2 regions of the Kitasatospora terrestris genome follow, and region 1 is predicted to be linked to the other one. Evidence: predicted binding sites of a transcription regulator. Region 1 holds the regulator's gene; the other holds the start of a gene.

What was found. Region 1 encodes HrcA, which represses chaperone genes, less so after heat shock. Its sites were predicted from a motif close to TTNGCACTCNGNNNNNCNGAGTGCNAA; they were not measured.
Region 2: the regulator HrcA is predicted to act here: its motif matches at 4,890-4,916, upstream of groL (chaperonin GroEL).

Annotation. Positions count from the first base shown of each region.
Region 1 covers NZ_BAABIS010000001.1:2,787,639-2,799,194, forward strand. The annotation lists gene ABEB06_RS12860 (ribonuclease Z) at 101-1,018, opposite strand; gene ABEB06_RS12865 (histidine triad nucleotide-binding protein) at 1,025-1,378, opposite strand; gene ABEB06_RS12870 (S41 family peptidase) at 1,438-4,644, opposite strand; gene ABEB06_RS12875 (16S rRNA (uracil(1498)-N(3))-methyltransferase) at 4,696-5,445, opposite strand; gene dnaJ (molecular chaperone DnaJ) at 5,480-6,619, opposite strand; gene hrcA (heat-inducible transcriptional repressor HrcA) at 6,691-7,764, opposite strand; gene htpX (zinc metalloprotease HtpX) at 7,951-8,868, shown strand; gene pspAB (PspA-associated protein PspAB) at 8,942-9,532, shown strand; gene ABEB06_RS12900 (DUF2785 domain-containing protein) at 9,590-10,360, shown strand; gene ABEB06_RS12905 (DUF3097 domain-containing protein) at 10,443-11,273, shown strand; gene hemW (radical SAM family heme chaperone HemW) at 11,322-11,556, opposite strand, start outside.
Region 2 covers NZ_BAABIS010000001.1:4,670,411-4,681,966, reverse strand. The annotation lists gene ABEB06_RS21695 (copper homeostasis protein CutC) at 1-307, opposite strand, end outside; gene ABEB06_RS21690 (hypothetical protein) at 431-1,399, opposite strand; gene ABEB06_RS21685 (PadR family transcriptional regulator) at 1,396-1,752, opposite strand; gene ABEB06_RS21680 (HD domain-containing protein) at 1,813-2,442, shown strand; gene ABEB06_RS21675 (DUF4031 domain-containing protein) at 2,423-2,692, opposite strand; gene ABEB06_RS21670 (hypothetical protein) at 2,689-3,048, opposite strand; gene groL (chaperonin GroEL) at 3,148-4,770, opposite strand; gene ABEB06_RS21660 (cold-shock protein) at 5,032-5,238, opposite strand; gene ABEB06_RS21655 (MoaD/ThiS family protein) at 5,731-6,009, opposite strand; gene thrC (threonine synthase) at 6,063-7,346, opposite strand; SAM riboswitch class I at 7,364-7,496, opposite strand; gene ABEB06_RS21645 (glucosyl-3-phosphoglycerate synthase) at 7,636-8,637, shown strand; gene ABEB06_RS21640 (alpha,alpha-trehalose-phosphate synthase (UDP-forming)) at 8,786-10,252, shown strand; gene otsB (trehalose-phosphatase) at 10,285-11,133, opposite strand; gene ABEB06_RS21630 (DUF3263 domain-containing protein) at 11,187-11,414, opposite strand; gene ABEB06_RS21625 (extracellular solute-binding protein) at 11,424-11,556, opposite strand, start outside.

The sequences.
Region 1 (11,556 bases):
CGCGCAGGTGTTCGCCGGAGCGGCGCAGCGCGTTCGATGGTCCGCCTGATCCGCGGCCGACGCGAATGGTTTTCCGCCCGTTCCGCGCTCGGCCCCGCGCTCAGTTCCGGGCCGGCAGCGGGATGCGCGCCAGGTCCTCGGCGACCACGATTTCGCCGTCGAAGTGCTTGCGCGCCTCCGCGAGATGGCCCTCCGGGTCCGGGTAGCGCTGCGAGAAATGGGTGAGCACCAGCGTCCGCACGCCCGCCTCGGCCGCCACCCGCGCCGCCTGCGCGGCCGTCAGGTGGCCGTGGTCCTCGGCGAGGTGCGCGTCCGCGTCCAGGAAGGTCGCCTCGATCACCAGCAGGTCGACGCCGGACGCCAGCTCCTGCACGCCCCCGCACAGCCGGGTGTCCATCACGAACGCGAAGCTCTGCCCGGGCCTCGGGGCGCTGACCTCGTCGAGGGTGACGGTGCGGCCGTCCAGCTCGACCCGGCCCTCGCGCTGCAGCCGGCCCACCGCCGGGCCGGCGATCCCGGCCGCCCGCAGCAGCGCCGGGTCGAGCCGCCGGCCGTCCGGCTCGACCAGCCGGTAGCCGAACGACTCCACCGGGTGCGACAGCCGCACCGCCTCCAGCGCGAACGGCGCCCCCGGCGCCTCCAGCGGCCCGGGCTCCGAGATCGGCCGGGGCCGCAGCTCCGCGGTCTCGAAGTACGCCGTGGCGTGCCGCAGCCGGTCGAAGAAGACCTGCCCGGACACCGGGTAGTAGGCGTCCACCGGGTGCGGGACGCGGTCCAGGTTGATCCGCTGGATCACGCCCGCCAGGCCCAGGCAGTGGTCTCCGTGGAAGTGCGTCACGGCGATCCGGGTGATCCCGGTGGCGGACACCCCGGCGTGCAGCATCTGCCGCTGGGTGCCCTCCCCCGGGTCGAACAGCAGGCCCTCGCCGTCCCAGCGCAGCAGGTAGCCGTTGTGGTTGCGGTTCCGGGTCGGCACCTGGCTGGCGGTGCCCAGGACGACGAGTTCACGCTGCGACACGGTGCCTCAGATCATCCGCTCGGTCATCGGCGTGCCGCCGAGGACGTGCACGTGCGCGTGGAAGACCGTCTGCCCCGCGCCCGCACCCGTGTTGAAGATCAGCCGGTAGTCGGAGATCCCCTCGTCCTCGGCCACCCGGCCCGCCTCCGCCAGCAGCTCACCGGCGATCTCCGGCTCCGCCGCCGCCAGCCGGGCGGCGTCCGGGTAGTGCGCGTGCGGGATCACCAGCACGTGCACCGGCGCCTTCGGCGCGATGTCCCGGAACGCCAGCGTGCGCTCCGTCCTGCGCACCACCGTCGCCGGGATCTCCCCCGCCACGATCCTGCAGAACAGGCAGTCGGACTGCGCCTCGCCGGCCATCTGCTTCTCCTCCTGAACGCTTGTCAGTACGCCCGGAAGCGTACAACCAGGGGCGCTCCCTAGGAGGGAGCGGCCGGTGCCGTCTTCGCGGGGGTCCGCGCGAGCGCGGCGAGCGCCAGCCGGACGCCCTCCTCCAGCTGGGTGTCGCGGCCGGCCGCCCAGTCCTGCGGCGTGACGGGCACCTCGACGTCCGGGTCGACGCCGTGGTTCTCCACGCCCCAGCCGTACCCCTCCAGCCAGAAGGCGTACTTGGGCTGGGTCACCAGGGTGCCGTCGACCAGGTGGTACTTGCTGTCGATGCCGATGACACCGCCCCAGGTGCGGGTGCCGACCACCGGGCCGATGCCCAGCGCCTGGATCGCCGCGTTGACGATGTCGCCGTCCGAGCCGGAGAACTCGTTGGCCAGCGCCACCACCGGCCCGCGCGGGGCGTCCGCCGGGTACGGCTCGGCCGCGTCGATGTCACGGGCCCGGTCCCAGCCGATGATCCTCCGGCCCAGCTTCTCGATGATCAGCTGCGAGGTGTGGCCGCCGCGGTTCTCCCGCAGGTCGACCACCACCCCCTCGCGCGCCATCTCGGCCCGCAGGTCGCGGTGGAGCTGCGCCCAGCCGGCGCTCTGCATGTCCGGCACGTGCAGGTACCCGAGCCGCCCGTCGGACAGCTCGCGCACCAGCTCCCGCCGGCCCGCGACCCAGTCGTGGTAGCGCAGCGCCTCCTCGTCGGCGAGCGGCACCACCACCGGGTGCCGCTCCCCGGTGCCGTCCTTGCCGACCACGGTGAGCTCCACCGGCTGCCCGGCGGTGCCGGCCAGCAGCGGGAACGGGCCCGCCACCGGGTCCACCGGCCGGCCGTTGACGGCCAGCACCGCGTCACCGGGCCGGATCGCGACGCCGGGCGCGGCCAGCGGCGAGCGCGCCCGCGGGTCCGAGGACTCGCCGGGCAGGATCCGCTCGACCCGCCACACCTCGCCCTCCCGCACCAGGTCGGCGCCGAGCAGGCCCTGCCGGCGGGCCGCCTCCGCGCCGCGCCCCGGCGGGATCACGTACGCGTGCGAGGTGCCCAGCTCGCCGACGGTCTCCCAGAGCAGGTCGACCAGGTCGGTGTGCGAGCCGACCCGCTCGACCAGCGGTCGGTAGCGCTCCAGGACGCCCGCCCAGTCGACGCCGCCGAGGTCCGCGCGCCAGAAGTTGTCGCGCATCAACCGGCCGTTCTCGTCGAACATCTGCCGCCACTCGGCGGCCGGGTCGACGGTGACCCGGATCCGGTCCAGGTCCACGTCCAGGTCCTCGTCCTCGCCGGCCTTCCGGTCGGCGGGCACCACCCGCAGGGCGCCCTCGTCGAGGACGGCGAGCCGCGCCCCGTCGCCGCTGACCGCGAATCCGTCCAGCTCGCCGAGCAGCTGCTCGACCCGGCGCTTCTTCAGGTCGTAGCGCTCCAGCGCGGCCCTGGGCTCGTCGGCCTCCAGCGAGGACGCGATGTCGCCGAGCTCGCCGACGAACGGGAGCCGGGTCCACAGCACGCCGTCCTTGGCCGCCCGCAGCGAGCCGAACCGGCCGCCCTCCACGGGGAAGGGGACGATCCGGTCGGCGATCCCGTCCAGGTCCACCCGGGTCGCCGGGTGCGCGGAGGCCTCGTCCTTCTTCTCGTCCTTCGGCTCGTCCTCGTCCCCGCCGAGGCCGAGCCCGGCCCGCTGCGGGCCGAACGGCGACGGGGTGTCGGCCGCCAGCGTGATCAGGTACGGCCGGGTGCCCGCCGGGAAGGACAGGTCGAAGACGTGCGCGTCGTACACCGGGTCGAAGTTGCGCACCGAGAGGAACGCCAGGTGCTTCCCGTCCGCGGTGAAGGCCGGCGAGTAGTCGTGGAAGCGCTGCGGGGTCGCCTCGCTGACGGTCCGTGAGGTCAGGTCGGCCAGCATGATCTGGCGCAGCGCCCACGGGCCGAGCACCGGCTGCGACCAGGCCAGCCACGCCGAGTCCGGGCTGAACACCAGCCCGCTCACCTCGCCGTCACCGCTGCGGGCCAGCTCGTGCACCGCGCCGTCGCTCAGGGCGACCAGCAGCACCCGGCCGTCGTGCGCGGCGACCGCCAGCAGCTTGCCGTCCGGGGAGACCTCCAGGGCCCGGACCCGGCCGAGCCGCCCGGCGGCCAGCCGCCGCCGCTCCGCCCCCAGCACGGCGGGCGCGTACTCGATCGCGTCGTCGCCCTCGGCGTCGGTCACCCACACCGCGCCCTGCCCGCCGTCCTCGCCGGGCACCACCCGCACCTGCCGGGCCCGCACCCCGGCCGTCTCGTCCAGCACCCGGGACGGGCCCTCCCGGTGGGTCAGCCAGTGCACGGTGCCGCGCACCACCACGGCGCTGGCCCGACCGGTCCGGTCCGGGGCCACCCAGTCGATCCGGCCGGCGGCCGACACCGGCCGGGGCTGGCGCAGCGTGCGGGGGCCGGCCGGGCTGAGCTCCAACCGGCGCGGTTCGGCGCCCCGCAGGTCGTCCAGCAGCCAGACGTCGCCGGCGCTGTACCAGACCACCCGGGTGCCGTCGGTGGACGCGCCGCGGGCGTAGAACCCACCGTCCGTGTGCCGGCGCAGGTCAGCGCCGTCGGGGAGGCTGGAGTACAGCTGCCCGACGCCCTCGTGGTCCGACAGGAACGCCACCCGCTCGCCCACCCACAGCGGCGACTCCAGGTGCCCGTCCAGGTCCGCGTGCAGCCGGGCGAACTCCGTCGCACCGATCCACAGCTTGCCCGCCTGCCCGCCGCGGTAGCGCTTCCACATCGCGGGCTCCCGGCCGAACGCCGACACCAGCAGCGTCCGCTCCCCGCCCGGCTCCTGCGCCAGCCCGCTCACCGGGCCGTACGGGAGCCGCTCGGCGGGGCCGCCGTCCAGCGGCACGGCGAACGCCCAGGTGCGGCGGATCGTCGCCTGCCCGCCGGTGGTCGTCGCCACCGGCCGGCCGTCCGCCGTCCAGCCGCGCACCGCCGTGAACGGGCTGCCCCAGAACGTCAGGCGCCGGGACGGCCCGCCGTCCACCGGTGCGACGTGCACCTCCGGCGCGCCGTCCCGCATCGAGGTGAAGGCGATGTGCCGCCCGTCCGGCGAGAACCTCGGGTGCGCCACCGGCACCTGGTCCGCCGTCAGCCGCCAGGCCCGCCCGCCGGCCACCGGAGCCAGCCAGACGTCGTCCTCGGCAACGAAGGTGACCAGGTCACCGTGCACATGGGGATGGCGCAGGTAGCCGCGCTGAGAATCTGTCACACCGGCCACCATAAGCAGCCGGGGACGGCCCGGCCACGAATTCCGGCGTTCCGGACCGGCGCGCTACGCCCAGCGGCCGGTGCGGCCCAGCAGCAGGGCGCCCGCCGCGACACCCGCCGTGGACGTCCGCAGCACCGACGGCCCGAGCCGGTACGGCTGCGCGCCCGCCTCGGCGAAGGCCGCCAGCTCCTCCGGGGCGACCCCGCCCTCCGGGCCGACGACCAGCACGATGTCCCCGCCGACCGGCAGCTCCGCCGCGGCCAGCGGCGTCGCGCCCTCCTCGTGCAGCACCGCGGCCAGCGCCGCCCGTCCCAGCAACGGGACGAGCTGACGGGTCGTCATCGCCTCGCGCACCTCGGGGAAGCGCAGCCGCCGCGACTGCTTGCCCGCCTCGCGCGCGGTCGCCCGCCACTTGGCCAGCGCCTTGGCGCCCCGGTCGCCCTTCCACTGGGTGATGCACCGGGACGCCGACCACGGGATCACCACGTCCACGCCGACCTCGGTCATCGTCTCGACGGCCAGCTCGCCGCGGTCGCCCTTCGGCAGGGCCTGCACCACGACGATCCGCGGGCTCGGCTCCGGCTCCTCGCGGACCTCCGCGACGGTGACGTCCAGCGCGTCCTTGCCGTGCACGGCGGCGACCGTCCCGAACACGCCGAGCCCCAGCCCGTCCGCCAGCGTCACCGCCTCACCGGCCTCCAGCCGCTTCACCGCGACGGCGTGCCGCCCCTCCGCCCCGTCCAGCCGCACCGTCGCCCCCGGCGTGACCCCGGCCAGCAGGGCGGTCTCGACGACGAACACCGGCGCAGTCATGACGGAGAACCTTTCGAGCGAGAGCTGGTCTGCATCACCTTCCGTTGAAGGCGTCCTTCAGGCGGGAGAACAGCCCCTGCTGGCCCGGCGCGAACTGGCCCGACGGACGCTCCTCCCCGCGCAGCATGGAGAGCCGCCGCAGCAGCTCCTCCTGCTCCGGGTCGAGCTTGGTCGGCGTCTGCACCTCGACGTGCACTATCAGGTCGCCCCGGCCGCCCCCGCGCAGGTGCGTGATGCCGCGACCGTGCAGCGGGATCGACTGGCCGCTCTGGGTGCCGGGCCGGATGTCGACCTCCTCCAGCCCGTCGAGGGTCTGCAGCGGCACCTGGGTGCCGAGCGCGGCGGCGGTCATCGGGATGGTCACCGTGCAGTGCAGGTCGTCCCCTCGCCGCTGGAACACCTGGTGGGCGGTCTCGGCGATCTCGACGTAGAGGTCACCGGCGGGACCGCCGCCGGGACCGACCTCGCCCTCGCCGGCCAGCTGGATCCGGGTGCCGTTGTCGACACCGGCGGGGATCTTCACGGTCAGCGTGCGGCGGGCCCGGACGCGGCCGTCGCCGGCGCACTCGGGGCACGGGGTGGGCACCACGGTGCCGAAGCCCTGGCACTGCGGGCAGGGGCGGGAGGTCATGACCTGGCCCAGGAAGGACCGGGTGACCTGGGAGACCTCGCCCTTGCCGCGGCACATGTCACAGGTCTGCGCGGAGGTGCCGGGGGCGGCGCCCTCGCCGTTGCAGGTGGTGCAGGTGACGGCGGTGTCGACCTGGAGTTCCTTGGTGGTGCCGAAGGCGGCCTCCTCCAGGGTGATCTCCAGGCGGATCATGGCGTCCTGGCCGCGGCGCGTCCGGGAGCGCGGACCGCGCTGGCCGGAGGCGGCGCCGAAGAAGGCGTCCATGATGTCGGAGAAGCCGAAGCCCGCCGCGCCCGCGCCGAATCCGCCCGCGCCGCCGCCGTTGGGCGACAGCGGGTCGCCGCCGAGGTCGTAGACCTGGCGCTTCTGCGGATCGGAGAGCACCTCGTAGGCGGCGTTGATCTCCTTGAACCGCTCCTGCGTCTTCGGGTCGGGGTTGACGTCCGGGTGCAGTTCGCGTGCGAGGCGTCGGAACGCCTTCTTGATCTCGTCCTGCCCCGCGTCGCGTCGGACGCCGAGTACCGCGTAGTAGTCCGTGGCCACCAAATGCTCCGGTTTGTTCCGCCTCTAGAAGTGCTTGCGATCGACTGCGCCGGCTCCGACCGGCATCCCTGCTACGACTCGGCCAGGATCTGGCCCACGTACCGTGCCACCGCTCGCACCGCCCCCATTGTGCCCGGGTAATCCATCCGGGTCGGACCGATCACCCCGAGCTTTGCCACGCTCTGGTCGCCCGAACCGTAACCGACCGAGACCATCGAGGTGGAATTGAGCCCCTCGTACGCGATCTCGTGGCCGATCCGGACCGTCATCCCGGACTCCGCCGTCTCGCCCAGGAGGCGGAGCAGGACGACCTGCTCCTCCAGCGCCTCCAGCACGGGCTGGACGGTGAGCGGGAAGTCGTGGCCGAAGCGGGTCAGGTTGGCGGTGCCCGCCAGCATGATCCGCTCCTCGTTCTGCTCGGCGAGGGTCTCGAAGAGGGTGGCGAGCACGACGCTGACGATCGGCCGTTCGACCTGCTCGAAGCCGGACGGCAGATCCTCCAGGACCACCGGGACCTCGGGCAGCGGACAGCCGCCGGCCATGCCGTTGAGCTTGGCGCGCAGGTCGCCGAGCAGGGTCTCGCCCACCGTGCCGGGGCAGTCGACCAGTCGCTGCTCGACCCGGCCGGTGTTGGTGATCAGCACCAGCATCAGCTTGGTCGGGGTGATGGCGACCAGCTCGATGTGCCGCACGGTGGAGCGGGTCAGCGAGGGGTACTGGACGACGGCGACCTGCCGGGTCAGCTGGGCGAGCAGCCGCACCGTGCGGGCGACCACGTCGTCCAGGTCGACGGCGCTCTCCAGGAAGTGCCGGATGGCGCGCCGCTCGGGCGCGGACATCGGCTTGACTTCGGCGAGCCGGTCGACGAACAGCCGGTACCCCTTGTCGGTGGGGATCCGGCCCGCACTGGTGTGCGGCTGCTGGATGTACCCCTCCTCCTCCAGCGCGGCCATGTCGTTGCGCACGGTGGCCGGGGAGACGCCCAGGTTGTGCCGCTCGACCAGGGCCTTGGAGCCGACCGGCTCCTCGGTGCCCACGTAGTCCTGGACGATCGCGCGCAGCACCGCGAGCCGCCGCTCGTCGAGCGGGCGGACGGACGGGCGGGCGTCGAACCGCCTGGCCTCGGGCTTGCCGTCCTCGGGCATGGCACGCACCTCCGTCTTCGTCCGTTGACCTGGTAGCCGTCCCCCGTCTGGCACTCCGGAAGGCAGAGTGCCAGGACCGTACCTGCCAGTGTAAGGCCCGGGTCCGACGGCAGGAACGGCCCGGCCACGTGATCCTCGTCCGAGTGGCAGCATCGAACTCAGAAGGCACCTGAGGAGGAAGCGGCGATGTCGACGTCACAGCACTCCCGGTTCGCGCCCGACCGCGGTCTGACCGGGCGGATGGTCACCACGATGTTCCTGATCGGCCTGGTGTACGTGGGCTTCACCGGGCTGCTGATCGTGCTGCTGCGCGGCGCGTGGCCGCTGATCGTCCTGATCTCGGGCGGCCTGTTCGTCGCCCAGTTCTGGTTCAGCGACAAGATCACCGAACGGGCGATGGGCGCCCACGAGGTGACGCCCGAGCAGTACCCGCAGCTGCACGGCGCCGTCGACCGGCTCTGCGCCCTCGCCGACATGCCCAAACCCCGGGTGGCGGTCGCCGACAACGACATGCCGAACGCCTTCGCCACCGGCCGCAAACCCGAGAAGTCGGTGGTCTGCGTCACCACCGGCCTGCTGCGCCGGCTCGGACCGGAGGAGCTGGAGGGCGTCCTCGCCCACGAGCTCTCGCACGTCGCCCACCGGGACGTCGCGGTGATGACGGTGGCCGGATTCCTGGGCGTGCTGGCCGGAGCGATCACCCGGATGGCCCTGTACGGCGGATTCGTCGGCTCCAACCGGAACAGCAACGACTCCAACGCCGCGATCGCGGCACTGATCGTCCCGCTGGTGGCCATGGTGGTGTACGCGATCAGCTTCCTGCTCACCCGGCTGCTCTCCCGCTACCGGGAACTCGCCGCCGACCGGGCCGCCGCCCAGCTGACCGGCCGGCCCAGCGCACTGGCCTCCGCCCTGACCAAGGTCAGCGGGCAGATCGCCGCCATCCCCACCAGGGACCTGCGCCAGGCCCAGCCGTACAACGCCTTCTACTTCGCCCCCGCGCTGAGCGCCCGCGAGGCCGCCGGCCGGCTGTTCTCCACCCACCCGACGCTGGAGCGGCGGTTGGAGCAGCTGGAGAAGATCTCGACCGAACTCGGCCGCTGAACCCGACCGCCGCCGAGCCCCGGTCCGCGAGGACCGGTCCTCGCGGACCCGAGAGGACCTGAGAGGACCTGAGATGGGATTCCTGGACGCCCTGTTCGGCCGCTCCAAGCCGGTCAAGCCCGACCTGGACCAGCTGTTCGCCGTCCCCTCCGCCGCGCTCACCCTGGAGGCCGCGTCCGGCTTCCGGCCGACCGGTCTCGGGTCGGTGTGCTTCGCCGCCGTCGAGGGCGGGGCGTTCGCCGACGTCCAGGCGCAGGTCCGCGAGCTCCTGGACGCCGACACCGCGCGCGGCGGCGTCCCGGTCGAGGTCTCCCAGGACTCCTACGGCTACACCTGGCTGCTCGCCCGCCACACCCCCGAGGAGATCGCCGACCTGGTCAACGACCTGCACGCGGTCAACAGCGAGCTCGAGGCGAACGGCTTCGGCCCGCAACTGCTCTGCTCGATCGTCGCCTTCCGCAACCCCGCGGGGCAGTCCCTCGGCCTGGTCTACCTCTACAAGCGCGGCACCTTCTACCCGTTCGCCCCGGTGCCGGGCGGCGGCGAGAAGCGCAACAGCCCGGTCGAGCTCCAGGCCAAGGGCCTGCTCACCAACGACCTCCGGGTCGAACAGGACCTCTCCCGCTGGTTCCCCGTCTGGGGCGCCCCGGGCCTGACGGACTGACTCCCCACCCCGGGCCGGGCCGGTGCGCGGTCGACCGGCCCGCACTAGAGTCCGCCCGTGACCGATTGGGACCTTCTGGAAGCCGCCGCCCCCTCCGCCGAGTCCGTCGCGGTGGTGAGCGCCGCCCTGCGCTCGCCCGACCCGGTGGAGCGCGACGAGCGGGCCTACCCCCTGCTGGCGCGCTGGGTGCCCGAGTTGGCGCCCGAGGCGCGCCTGGCCCTCGGGGACGAGCTGGCCGGGCGCTTCGACGATCCGGAGGTCCAGGCCCGGACGTTCGCACCCCTGGTCCTGGCGAAGCTCGTCCGGGCCGGTGCGTACCGGCCGCAGTGGCTGGCGGCGTTCGGCCGCTGGTACCCCGCCGAGACCGACCTGCGCGGGTGGGACCCGGCGCTGGGGTGGCTGCACGCGGTCGCGCACGGCGCCGACCTGCTGCGCGCCTTCGGCGAGCACCCCGAGGTCGACCCGGCCGAGCCGCTCGCCCTCGGCGCCGCTCGGCTGCTCGCGCCGACCGACCAGGTGTGGGACGCGATGGAGGACGACCGGCTCGGTTTCGCGCTGGCCCTCACCCTGACCCGCGGGGAACTGACCGAGGGCCGGGCGGTGGCCTGGCTGGACCGGATCGCGGAGGTCTTCGCCACCGGCGAGCCGGGCCCGATGCCGCCGTTCGCTTCCAACACGCTGCGCACCCTGCGCGTGCTCTACCTGCTCGCCGACCGCGGGGTCCGCCCGGACTGGGTCGGCGGCGAGGTACGGGCGCTCCCCCACCGCGAGGCGGTCAAGCAGCGGATCGCCGAGGTGCTGGCGGTCGCCGCGCCCTACCCTGGGTGAGGGCGGGCGCGGGGTGCGCCAGGTGTGCGGGGTGTGCGGGTCTCCCGGGTGACGGCCGGTCAGCGGCCGTAGACTCCGTCAGATGCGCAGCAGGAGTTACGGGCCGGATCTGACCCCGCCGTGGAAGAAGCAGCAGCCCGCGCCCGAGGTGGCGGCCGAACGCGACCTGGTCGTGGAGGAGGCGGCCACCGGGTTCTGCGGGGCGGTGGTGCGCTGCGAGCGGACCGCCGAGGGCTGGACGGTGACCCTGGAGGACCGCTTCGGCAAGCACCGGGTCTTCCCCATGACGGACCGCGGCTTCCTGCTGGAGGGCCGGGTGGTGACCTTGGTGCGGCCGACCGCTCCGGCGCCGGCCCGCGGGCCGGGCCTGACCGCCTCCGGTTCGGTCGCCGTCCCGGGGGCCCGGGCGCGGGTCGCCCGGGAGTCGCGGATCTACGTGGAGGGCCGGCACGACGCCGAGCTGGTCGAGCGGGTCTGGGGCGACGACCTGCGGATCGAGGGCGTGGTGGTCGAGTACCTGGAGGGCATCGACGACCTGCCCGCGATCGTCGCCGAGTTCGCCCCCGGCCCGGGCCGACGGCTCGGCGTGCTGGTCGACCACCTGCTGCCCGGCACCAAGGAGCACCGGATCGCCGCCCGGGTGACCGGCGACCACGTGCTGGTCGTCGGCCACCCGTACATCGACGTCTGGCAGGCCGTGAAGCCGTCCAGCGTGGGCATCCCCGGCTGGCCGGACGTGCCCTTCGAGGAGGACTGGAAGCAGGGCATCTGCCGCCGCCTCGGCTGGCCGGTGGACACCCCGGCCGCCTGGAAGCGCATCCTCGCCTCGGTGAACTCCTACAAGGACCTCGAACCGGCCCTGCTGGGCCGCGTCGAGGAGCTGATCGACTTCACCACCGAACCGGGCCGGTGACCACCGGGCCGGGCGTTCGACCGCGCACCCGCGGGGTGCGGGGGCCGGTCAGTCGACCAGGTCGCGGACCACGCCGTCGGCCAGCAGGCGCCCGCGCAGGGTGAGCGCGGCCCGGCCGCCGGCGAAGGCGTCCGCGTCCAGCAGGCCGTCGGCCACCGCGCGTTCGGCGGCGGCGCGGCCGTCGGCGGTGAGCAGGGTCAGCGGGCAGCCGTCGACCAGGCGCAGCTCCAGCAGGATCCGCTCGACCCGGCGGTCCTCCTCGGCGAGGACCTCGCGGGCGAGC
Region 2 (11,556 bases), 1.9 Mb from region 1:
CGGTGGTGGCCGCCAGGTCGACGGACCCGTCCGGGTCGAGGAAGCCGAGGACGAACTCGTCCGCGCCCTCGGCCCGCAGCGCGGCCGTCCGGGCCAGCAGCTCGTCCAGGTCACCGGGCGTGAAGCCGTCCCGGATCCGCAGCATGACCCGCAGCGGGATGCCGACGGCGGCGCGGATCGCGGCGAAGTCGGCGACGGACGGGGTGAGGCCGTCGGCGGCCATGTCGGTGACCAGTTCGAGCCGATCGGCGCCGCCGGTCTCGGCGGCCTGGGCGTCCTGCACGGTCAGCGCGATGACTTCGAACATTGGTCTAGACATATCGCTACCTTGCCACATCCGGAGCCCGCTCGGCGAGCCCCCTGATCCCCCGAAAGCTGCGGCCCTCCCGGCCCCGCCACCAGCGGCGACAGTGGCGGGGCCGGGTGCCGTTCAGACCCGGGGCGCCCCGCGCCGCGGCACGACCGGGTGCCAGTACCGCCCCAGCAGCACCGCTCCCGCCGCCACCATGAGCAGCAGCACCAGCGCACCGGCGGGGCCGAGCCCGCTGCGCACCACGTGCGGCAGCACTCCCGGCAGCATCATCGGCGCGGTCGCCACCAGCGCGGCCGCCGGCAGCAGCCGTCCGCGCAGCAGCGCCGGCCCGGCCGCGACCAGCAGGACCAGCTCAATGGCGACGAACGCCGGGCCGAGCAGCATCATCCAGTCCGCGGCGAACAGCGTGCCCCAGCCGAGCAGGCCGTAGAAGGCGCCGTACAGCACCGGGCCGGCCATCAGCGCGCCCGCGCACACCGCGGCCACCGACCGGCCGGTCACCGGCGGCAGCAGGTCTCGCGGCGCGGCGAGCAGCATCAGCGCCCACAGCAGCTGCGGCCCGCCGTCGACCAGCACGCCGAGCAGCGCCTCGGTGCCGCCGACCCGATGGGCCTCGGCGAGGAACAGGCCCGCCCCGGAGACCACGGCCAGCGCCATGCCGACCAGGGCCGCCGCGCGGGCGACCGCCCAGCCGCCGAACAGTGCCGCGACGGCGGCCAGCAGGAGGACCAGCGAGCCGGCCCGGTCGAGCAGCATCGCCAGGCTGCCGTCACCGAACAACGCGTAACGCCGGTACGCACGGTCGGCGACGACCACGTCCTCGGCCGTGAACAGCGCCTGTCCGGCCAGCGCGCCGGCGATCAGCGGCGCCGCGACGGCGAGCAGTCGGGCGGGCAGGCCGGCCGCGCCGAGGCCGAGGCGCAGCCGCAGCCCGTACCCGGCGAGGTCGCCGAGCTCCCGCAGGCGCTCCAGCCGCCCGGCGTCGGCGGTGACCTCCTCGTGCACCCCGACGAGTTCCGCCCCGCGCTCCCCGCGGTACGCGGCCGGATACAGCCGCAGCGCCGCGCGCACCCCCCAGCCGCTCATGCGAACGCCCCCTTCACCGCCGGGCGGACGGCCGGGCCGCCCGCGAGTCGTCGTTCCGCCTCGGCCGCGACCGAGCGCAGCCTGGCGGCCTCCGCCGCCAGCACCTCGCGGCCGGCGTCGGTGAGCGCGTACGTGCGCCTGGCCCGCCCGTCGACCACGTCTTCGCCCTCCACCTCGATCACCTGCTGCTGCAGCAGCCGGTCGAGCGCCCCGTAGAGCGTGCCGGTCCGGAGCTTGACCCGGCCGCCGGAGATCTGGGCGACCTCCTGGATCAGCGCGTAGCCGTGCCGGGGCCGGTCCGCGAGCGCGGTCAACAGCAGCAGCGTGGGCTCCTGCATCGAACGATCAGTCATGTCGTCTACATATACCGGTCACCGACATATGACGCCAGGGGGCGCACCAGAATGTTCGACATGACTTCTGCGCTGCCGGACCGTTGGAACGAGCTGCTGCTGCGCTGCGGCGCCACCGTCGACCCCGCCCCCTACGCCCGTGACCTGCTGGAACGCTGGGCCGAGCCGCAGCGCCGGTACCACACCACCGAGCACCTGCGGGCCGTCCTGGACCACGTGGACGCGCTCGCCGGGTACGCCGACGACCCGGACGCCGTCCGGCTCGCCGCCTGGTTCCACGACGCCGTCTACAAGCCGGACCGCTCCGAGAACGAGGAGCGCAGCGCCCAGCTCGCCGTCCGCGCGCTGCGCGAGGCCGGGCTCGCCGAGGCCCTGGTCGAGGAGGTCGCCCGGCTGGTCCGGCTCACCGTCACCCACCACCCCGAGCCCGGCGACCGCAACGGCGAGGTGCTCTGCGACGCCGACCTGGCCGTCCTCGGCGGCCCGCCGGAGGGCTACGCGGCGTACGCGGCCGCCGTGCGCGCCGAGTACGCGTTCGTCCCCGAGGAGGCCTTCCGCACCGGCCGGGCGGCGATCCTGCGCCAGCTCCTCGACCTGCCCGCGCTCTACCGCACCCCCGCCGCCCGGGACCGCTTCGACGCCCCCGCCCGGGCCAACCTGGCCGCCGAACTCACCGCCCTGGAGGGCTGACCTTCCGCCGCCGCAGCCCGGCGGCGGTCAGCCGGGCGACCAGCTCCTTGCTGCCCACCGGCTCGGCGCCCAGCGCCACCGCCTTCGCGTACCACGCCGCCGGGATGTCGTAGTGGTCCCGCTCGAAGCCCTTCGCGGGCGCGCCCAGGCGCTCCGCGAAGGCGTGCAGTTCCTCGTACGACACGTCGCTCACCAGGTGCGACCACCACTTGCCGTGCCCGGGCCAGTTCGGCGGGTCGATCAGGATCACGCCAGCTCCCCGACCGGCGCCACCACCACGCCGCGCTTGCCGCACACCCAGTGCGGGTCGGGCCCCAGCTCCGGCTCCACGCTCAGTGCGTGCGGGTCGTCCTCCTCCGCCGCGCAGGCCGCGCACAGCGGCCACCGCCCGTACTGCTCCAGCAGCGCGTCCTGGACGTCCTGCGCCACCAGCCCGAGCACGTACTCGGTGCCTTCCGGCCACTGCTCCGCCCACCACCGCCGGTGCGTCACGGCGTCCTCGACCAGCGACACCACGGCCGCGTCCGCGACGTCCCGCGCGGTCAGGTCGGCGAGGATCAGCGCACGGGCGCTGTGCAGGGCGGTTTCGATCTCGGTGCTGGCCATCCCCCCATTCTCCCGCACCCCGGAACGCCGCGAGGGCGGCCTCCCCGTGGTGGGGAGACCGCCCTCGCGGAGCGATCAGGAGCGTCCGATCCCGGAGGATCAGAAGTCCATGTCACCGCCCGGCATGCCGCCGCCGGCGGCCGCGGCGGCCTTCTCCGGCTTGTCGGCGATGACGGCCTCGGTGGTGAGGAACAGCGCCGCGATGGAGGCGGCGTTCTGCAGGGCGGAGCGGGTGACCTTCGCCGGGTCGATGATGCCCTGGGCGATCAGGTCGACGTACTCGTTGGTCGCGGCGTTCAGGCCGTGGCCGGCGGGGAGGTTGCGCACCTTCTCCACCACGACGCCGCCCTCGAGGCCGGCGTTGGTCGCGATCTGCTTGATCGGGGCCTCCAGCGCCACGCGGACGATGTTGGCACCGGTGGCCTCGTCGCCCTCGAGCTCCAGCTTGTCGAACGCGACACCGGCCTGCAGCAGGGCGACGCCACCACCGGCGACGATGCCCTCCTCGACGGCGGCCTTGGCATTGCGGACGGCGTCCTCGATGCGGTGCTTGCGCTCCTTGAGCTCCACCTCGGTGGCCGCGCCGGCCTTGATGACGGCCACGCCGCCGGCCAGCTTGGCGAGGCGCTCCTGGAGCTTCTCGCGGTCGTAGTCCGAGTCGCTGTTCTCGATCTCGGCGCGGATCTGGTTGACCCGGCCGGCGACCTGGTCGCTGTCGCCGCCACCGTCGACGATGGTGGTCTCGTCCTTGGTGATGACCACCTTGCGGGCGGTGCCCAGCAGGTCGAGGCCCGCGTTCTCGAGCTTGAGGCCGACCTCCTCGGAGATCACGGTGCCGCCGGTGAGGATGGCGATGTCGCCGAGCATGGCCTTGCGGCGGTCGCCGAAGCCCGGGGCCTTGACGGCGACGGACTTGAAGGTGCCGCGGATCTTGTTCACGACCAGGGTCGACAGGGCCTCGCCCTCGACGTCCTCGGCGATGATGACGAGCGGCTTGCCGCTCTGCATGACCTTCTCCAGCAGCGGGAGCAGGTCCTTGACCGAGGAGATCTTGGAGTTGGCGATCAGGATGTACGGGTCCTCGAAGGAGGACTCCATGCGCTCCAGGTCGGTCGCGAAGTACGCGGAGATGTAGCCCTTGTCGAAGCGCATGCCCTCGGTGAGCTCGAGCTCCAGGCCGAAGGTGTTGCTCTCCTCGACGGTGATGACGCCTTCCTTGCCGACCTTGTCCATGGCCTCGGCGATGAGCTCGCCGATCTGGGTGTCGGCGGCGGAGATGGAGGCGGTGGAGGCGATCTGCTCCTTGGTCTCCACGTCCTTGGCCTGGGCCAGGAGCTGGTCGGAGACGGCGGCGACGGCCTTCTCGATGCCGCGCTTGAGGGCCATCGGGTTGGCGCCGGCGGCGACGTTGCGCAGGCCCTCGCGGACGAGCGCCTGGGCGAGCACGGTGGCGGTGGTGGTGCCGTCACCCGCGACGTCGTCGGTCTTCTTGGCGACCTCCTTGACGAGCTCCGCGCCGATCTTCTCGTAGGGGTCCTCGAGCTCGATCTCCTTGGCGATGGAGACACCGTCGTTGGTGATCGTGGGGGCGCCCCACTTCTTCTCCAGGACGACGTTGCGACCCTTGGGGCCGAGCGTGACCTTCACTGCGTCGGCAAGCTGGTTCATGCCACGCTCAAGGCCGCGGCGGGCTTCCTCGTCAAAGGCGATGATCTTGGCCATCAGAAGTGGTCCTCCGGGACACGGTCGACTGCTCGGACCAAGGGGTGCCCGCGACGGACGGCCCTGCGAGCGGGGGTCTCGTCCCCTACCGCTCCCGGGACCTCACCGACCCGGTCCGCTTATCACTCTCACACTGTGAGTGCTAACGCCAATGATTAGCACTCTGGGGTGGCGAGTGCAAGCCCGTTCGGCAGATGTCCCAGACATGGCGACAGGCCCGCACGGAGGATCCGTGCGGGCCTGCTGCCGGTGCTGCGGGGATCAGGCCTCGGGCGAACGGACCATGTCCGCCTGCGGACCCTTCTGCCCCTGCGAGATCTCGAACTCAACCCGCTGGCCCTCTTCGAGGGTGCGGTAGCCGTCCATCTGGATCGCGCTGTAGTGGACGAACACGTCCGCACCACCGTCGACCGCGATGAAGCCGTAGCCCTTCTCGGCGTTGAACCACTTGACGGTGCCCTGAGCCATTCCGAACTCCCCTAGTGCTGTGCTGGCCCTTCACGGACCCGCACGCCGCGGGCCCAAGGTCTTGAAGGCCGGCCTGGGGAACCCCCCCGGAGGCAAGCCTTGTCGCGGCTGAATGTATCCGGATAAGTGCCCTCTGCAACAGGGTCAACTTCCGGGAAATCACCGTCCCCGACAAGGGATATGACGGGATGAAAGCCGCATCCACGGCAATTCACAGGGGACATAACGGACCGATCACCGCATATCCCTCGGAGAATCCTGACGACGACCTGACAGGATCGGGGTCGCACTGTCCCAGGTCCGTCTCAGCGGCCGGACAGGCCCTGCGTACCCGACCCGCGGCGGGCCGCACGGAGTGCGGGCGTTCGCACTCTATACCTCCCGACGTGCGGGAATTCCCACGGGCAATGCCGAGAGCCGCCGTCCGGACCGGAAATCCAGGTTCCGGCCCCGACGGCGGCTCTCAGGCGCTAATGGGCGGGTGACGGCGGCTCAGCAGCCGCCGGCCACCGCGGGGATGATCGAGACGGACGCGCCGTCCTTGATCTCGGTCGCCAGGCCCTCGGCGAAGCGCACGTCGTCGTCGTTGACGTAGACGTTGACGAAGCGGCGCAGCGCGCCGGCGTCGTCCAGGATGCGGGCGGAGATGCCGGTGTGGTTGGCCTCCAGGTCCGCGATCACGGCGGCCAGGGTGTCGCCCTCGGCGGTGACCTCGGCGGCGCCGCCGGTGTAGGTGCGCAGGATGGTCGGGATGCGGACGGTGGCGCTCATGCGGGCACTCCTTGGGTCGAGCGGGGGGCGGCGAGGGGCTGCGCGGGGGCGGTTCAGGCGGTGGCGAGGCCGGCGGCGCGGAAGGACTCCAGCGACGGCTTGATGACGGCGGTCATCCCGGCGTCGGAGACGGCGTCCAGGGTCTTCAGGCCGTCGCCGGTGTTGATCGCGACGGTCTCCTTCGACGGGTCCAGCTGACCCGTCTCGACCAGCTTCTTGAGCACGCCGACGGTCACGCCGCCCGCGGTCTCGGCGAAGATGCCCTCGGTGCGGGCCAGCAGCTTGATCGCCTCGACCACCTGGGCGTCGGTGACGTCCTCGACGGCGCCGCCGGTGCGGCGGGCGATGTCCAGCACGTACGGGCCGTCGGCCGGGTTACCGATCGCCAGCGACTTGGCGATGGTGGCCGGCTTGACCGGGCGGATCACGTCGTGGCCGGCCTTGAAGGCGGCGGAGACCGGGGAGCAGCCCTCGGCCTGGGCACCGAAGATCTTGTACGGCCGGTCCTCGACCAGGCCGAGCTTGATCAGCTCCTGCAGACCCTTGTCGATCTTGGTGAGCTGGGAGCCCGAGGCGATCGGGATGACGATCTGCTCCGGCAGCCGCCAGCCGAGCTGCTCGCAGATCTCGAACGCCAGGGTCTTGGAGCCCTCGCCGTAGTACGGGCGGAGGTTGACGTTGACGAAGCCCCAGCCCTCGCCGGCCGGGTCGCCGATCAGCTCGGAGCAGAAGCGGTTCACGTCGTCGTAGTTGCCGTCGATGCCGACCAGCTCGCCGCCGTAGACACCGGCCATCACGACCTTGCCCTGCTCCAGGTCGTGCGGGATGAACACGCAGGACTTGAAGCCGGCCCGGGCGGCGGCCGCGCCCACCGCGCCGGCCAGGTTGCCGGTCGAGGAGCAGGAGAGGGTGGTGAAGTCGAAGGCGCGGGCGGCCTCGATCGCGCAGGCCACCACCCGGTCCTTGAAGGAGTGGGTCGGGTTGCCCGAGTCGTCCTTGATGTGCAGCTGCGCGGTGAAGCCCAGCTCGCGGCCCAGGTTGTCGGCCTTGACCAGCGGGGTCCAGCCCGGGTTCAGGTTCGGCTTCTCGGCGACGTCGGCCGGGACGGGCAGCAGCGGCGCGTACCGCCAGATGCTGGTCGGACCGGCCTCGATCCGCTTGCGGAGCTCCTCGGCCTCGTACGAGCCGTAGTCGTAGGCGATCTCCAGCGGGCCGAAGCACTCCAGGCACGCGAAGCTCGGGCCGAGCGGGAAGCGGGTGCCGCACTCGCGACAGGACAGCGCGGCGGCGGGGCCGAGGTCGACGGTCGCCGAGGGTGCGGGGGTAGCGGTAGCCATGATGGCGGAGGCCTCTCTCCTCATCTTCCCCGTGGCACAGGTCGTGCCACAGGCCGGAATTGGCACCTGTCCCGCGGGGGCCTGCTACAGCCGCGCGGGAGGGTTGCCGGGACGTCAACGGGCCGTTCCCTCAGTCCCTCTGGATGAGCTCTGTGAAGTTGTGGTCATGCGCTGCGGGCGACCCCGGCGTGCGAAGGTCTGATCGCAGTACGAAGACTGTATCCGAAGGCCCGGACGGCGACCGCATACCGTCCGCCACCCGAGACAGACCCGACGAGGGAGTGAGATCTTGCCCGCCGAGCATGACCTGGGGGTCCTCCCGGAGGTGGCCGACTGGCTGCGCCGCCGCTCCTGGACGGCCGCCGACCGGCCGCTGGAGCAGCTGCTCGCCGCCAAGCGCGCCGCCGGGGCGGCCGGCACCGTCAGCGTGGTGCTGCCCGCCCTCGACGAGGAGCCCACGGTCGGCGAGATCGTCTCCGCGATCCGCACCGAGCTGATGGAGAAGGCGCCACTGGTGGACGAACTGGTGGTGGTCGACTCCGGTTCGGTGGACCGCACCGCCGAGACCGCCGCCGCGGCCGGCGCCCGCGTCGTCCACCGGGACGCGATACTCCCCCGGATCCCCGCCGAGACCGGCAAGGGCGAGGTGCTCTGGCGCTCCCTGCTGGTCACCTCCGGCGAGATCGTCTGCTTCGTCGACGCCGACCTGCGCGAGTTCGACCCCGCCCTGGTCCCCGGGATCGTCGGGCCGCTGCTCACCGATCCGGCGATCCAGCTGGTCAAGGCCATGTACGACCGGCCGCTGGAGACGGACGGCGCGGTCGTCCCGGCGGGCGGCGGACGGGTCACCGAGCTGGTCGCCCGGCCGCTGCTCAACCTGCACTGGCCGCAGCTGGCCGGCTTCGTCCAGCCCCTCGGCGGCGAGTACGCGGCCCGCCGCTCGCTCCTGGAGCGGCTGCCCTTCCCCACCGGCTACGGCGTCGAGCTCGGCCTGCTGGTCGACGCCCTCGACGAGGTCGGCCTGGACGCCCTCGCCCAGGTCGACGTGGGCGTCCGGCACCACCGCCACCAGGACGGCCAGGCGCTCGGCCGGATGGCCGCCACCATCTACCGCACCGCGCTGGAGCGGCTCGACCGCACCCACCGCCTCAAGGCCTCCACCGACCTGGTCCGCCCGCAGCTCACCCAGTTCACCCGCACCCCGGCCGGCTTCGCCCCGCACACCCACCCCGTCGGCGCCACCGAACGCCCCCCGGTGACCAGCCTCCCCGAGTACCGCAGCAACCGCTGAGCCCGCCCCGGGCCCCCGTCCTCCCGGGGAGGACGGGGGAGGACACGGGCCCCGCGCGACCTCCGCGGCGGCCGGACCCGTGATCGGTCGCCGGGTGCCCGCCGCGTCGAGTGGTTTGTACCGGCCGGTGCCCGGCAAGGTTGGCTGTATGGCCGATCTCGCGTCCGAACGTTCGAACCAGCCCGGCTCCGCCCCGATCCTGGTGGCCTCCAACCGCGGGCCGGTGTCCTTCATCAGCGAGGACGACGGCTCGCTGACCCTGCGCAGAGGCGGTGGCGGCCTGGTATCCGGGCTGTCCGCGATCGACGACCCGTCCGCGGTCTGGGTGTGCGCCGCGCTCTCCGAGGGCGACCGGCAGGCCGCCCGGCAGGCGCCCGACGGGCGGCTCGACCTGGCCGGCCACGACGTCGGCGGGCAGGCCGTCCGGATGCTGGACATCGACCCGGGCACCTTCGCCCGCGCCTACAACGGCGTCGCCAACTCCACCCTGTGGTTCGTCCACCACCTGCTGTACGACACCCCGACCACGCCGAACTTCGACGACCGCTTCCGCCGCGAGTGGGAGTCCTACACCGCCTACAACGCCGCCTTCGCCGAGGCGCTGGCCGCCGAGGCGGCCCCCGGCGCCGCCGTCCTGGTCCAGGACTACCACCTGTCGCTCGCCCCGGCCCTGCTCCGCGAGCTCCGCCCGGACCTGCGGATCGGCCACTTCTCGCACACCCCGTGGGCCCCGCCGGAGTACTACCGGCTGCTGCCCGACGACGTCGCCGCCGCCGTGCTCACCGGCATCCTCGGCGCCGACCGGGCCGGCTTCCTGACCAGGCGCTGGGCGCTGGCCTTCGCCGACTGCTGCGAGAGCGTGCTCGGCGCCGAGGTCGACCGCGAGGCGCTCACCGTCACGTACGGCGGCCGCACCACCGCGCTCGGCGTGCACGCCCTCGGTGCGGACGCCGACTTCCTGCGCGAGCGCGCCCACCGCGCCGACGTGGACGCCCGGCTCGCCGCCCTGCGCGAGGCGGTCGGCGAGCGCCGCACCGTCGTCCGGGTCGACCGCACCGAGCTGAGCAAGAACATCGTCCGCGGCCTGCTCGCCTACCGGCACCTGCTGCGCACCCGGCCCGAGTGGCAGGACCGGGTGGTGCACATCGCCTTCGCCTACCCCTCCCGGCACGACCTGCCGGAGTACCGCGAGTACACCGCCGCGGTCCAGCGGATCGCCCACGAGATCAACGACGAGTTCGGCACGGCGACCTGGCAGCCGCTGATCCTGCACGTCAACGACGACTTCCCGCGCTCGCTGGCCGCCTACCGGCTGGCCGACGTGGCGCTGGTCAACCCGATCCGGGACGGCATGAACCTGGTCGCCAAGGAGATCCCGGTGGTCTCCGACGACGGTTGCGCGCTGGTGCTGTCCCGGGAGGCCGGCGCCTTCGCCGAGCTCGCCGAGGACGCGATCACCGTCAACCCGTACGACGTGATCGCCACCGCGGACGCCCTGCACGCCGCGCTCACCATGCCCTCGGCGGAGCGGGCCGACCGGACCAAGCGGCTGGCCGCCGCGGCGACCGCGCTGCCGCCGCAGCAGTGGTTCCTGGACCAGCTCGCCGCGCTCTGACACCGGCTCGGCCCGCCCCCGACGGGCCGGGCTCAACGCGCCCGGATCAGCTCCGCCAGACCGCTCAGCAGCTCCACCACGCCGGCCGGGCCGGGCACCACGACGTCCGCCCGGTCGGCGAGTTCGCGCACCGGCGGCTCACCGGTGACCGGCCCGCTGCACACCAGCAGCGCCGGCAGGCCCTCGGCCCGCCGCCGCTCGACCGCCGCGTACGCGGGCAGGTCGCCGAGGTCGTCCCCGGCGTAGACCACCGGGCCCGGTCCGCGCTCGGCCAGGTAGCCGGTGAGCGCGGCGCCCTTGTCCACGCCCGGCGGGCGCAGCTCCAGCACCATCCGGCCGGGCTCCACGATCAGCGCGTGCCGCTCGGCGAGCTCCGCCAGCGGGGCGCGCAGCAGGTCCAGTGCCGCGTCCGGGTCGGCGGTGCGGCGGGTGTGCACGCCCAGGGCGCGGCCCTTGTCCTCCACCCAGGTGCCCTCGGGCGCGCCCGCCCGCGCCAGCGCGGCGGGCAGCTCCGCCCGCACCCCGGCCACCCCCGGGTGCACCTCCGGCGCCACCACCTCGCCGGTGGCGGCCTCCCAGCGCTCGGCGCCGTACTGGCCGAGCACGGTGAGGCGCTCCAGCCCGGGGACGTCCGCCAGCCCTCCGTACTCCACCGCCACGGCCGCCGGCCGGCCGGTCACCACGACCACCGAGTCGACCAGCGGGGCCAGCGCGGCCAGGGCCGCCGCGGCGCCCGGGTGCGCCCGCGCGGACGCCGGGTCGGCCACGATCGGCGCCAGCGTCCCGTCGAAGTCCAGTGCCACCACCGTCCGCGACGGCTGTGCCACCACCCCGGCCACCCCGTCCCGCCCGGCGGCCGTCATGCCCTCTGGAATACCCATGCACCGACAGTAAGCCCGGAGGGCCGTCCTCCGGGCGCAGGGGGCCGGGAGGCCTACCGGCTCCGGCGCTTGGCCTCCCTGACCCGCCGTAGGCGGTTGACCAGGACGGGGTCGTGGGCGAGTGCTTCCTCCCGGTCGAGCAGGGCGCCGAGCAGCTGGTAGTACCGGGTGGCCGAGATTCCCAGCTCCTCCCGGATCGCCCGCTCCTTGGCGCCCGTCGTCCGCCACTGCCGCGCCTCCAGCGCGAGCACGGCGAGGTCACGCTCACTCAGCCCAGCCATGGGCCGAGCCTATCGCCGGACCTTGCCCGCCTCGGCGGCCGCCACTCCCTGCAGGTCGGCCAGCGCCTTGTCGCCGTCGGGCCGGACGGCGGCGCCGATCTTCTGCTTGACCAGCACGCTGACCTTGTCCCACGAGGGGTCG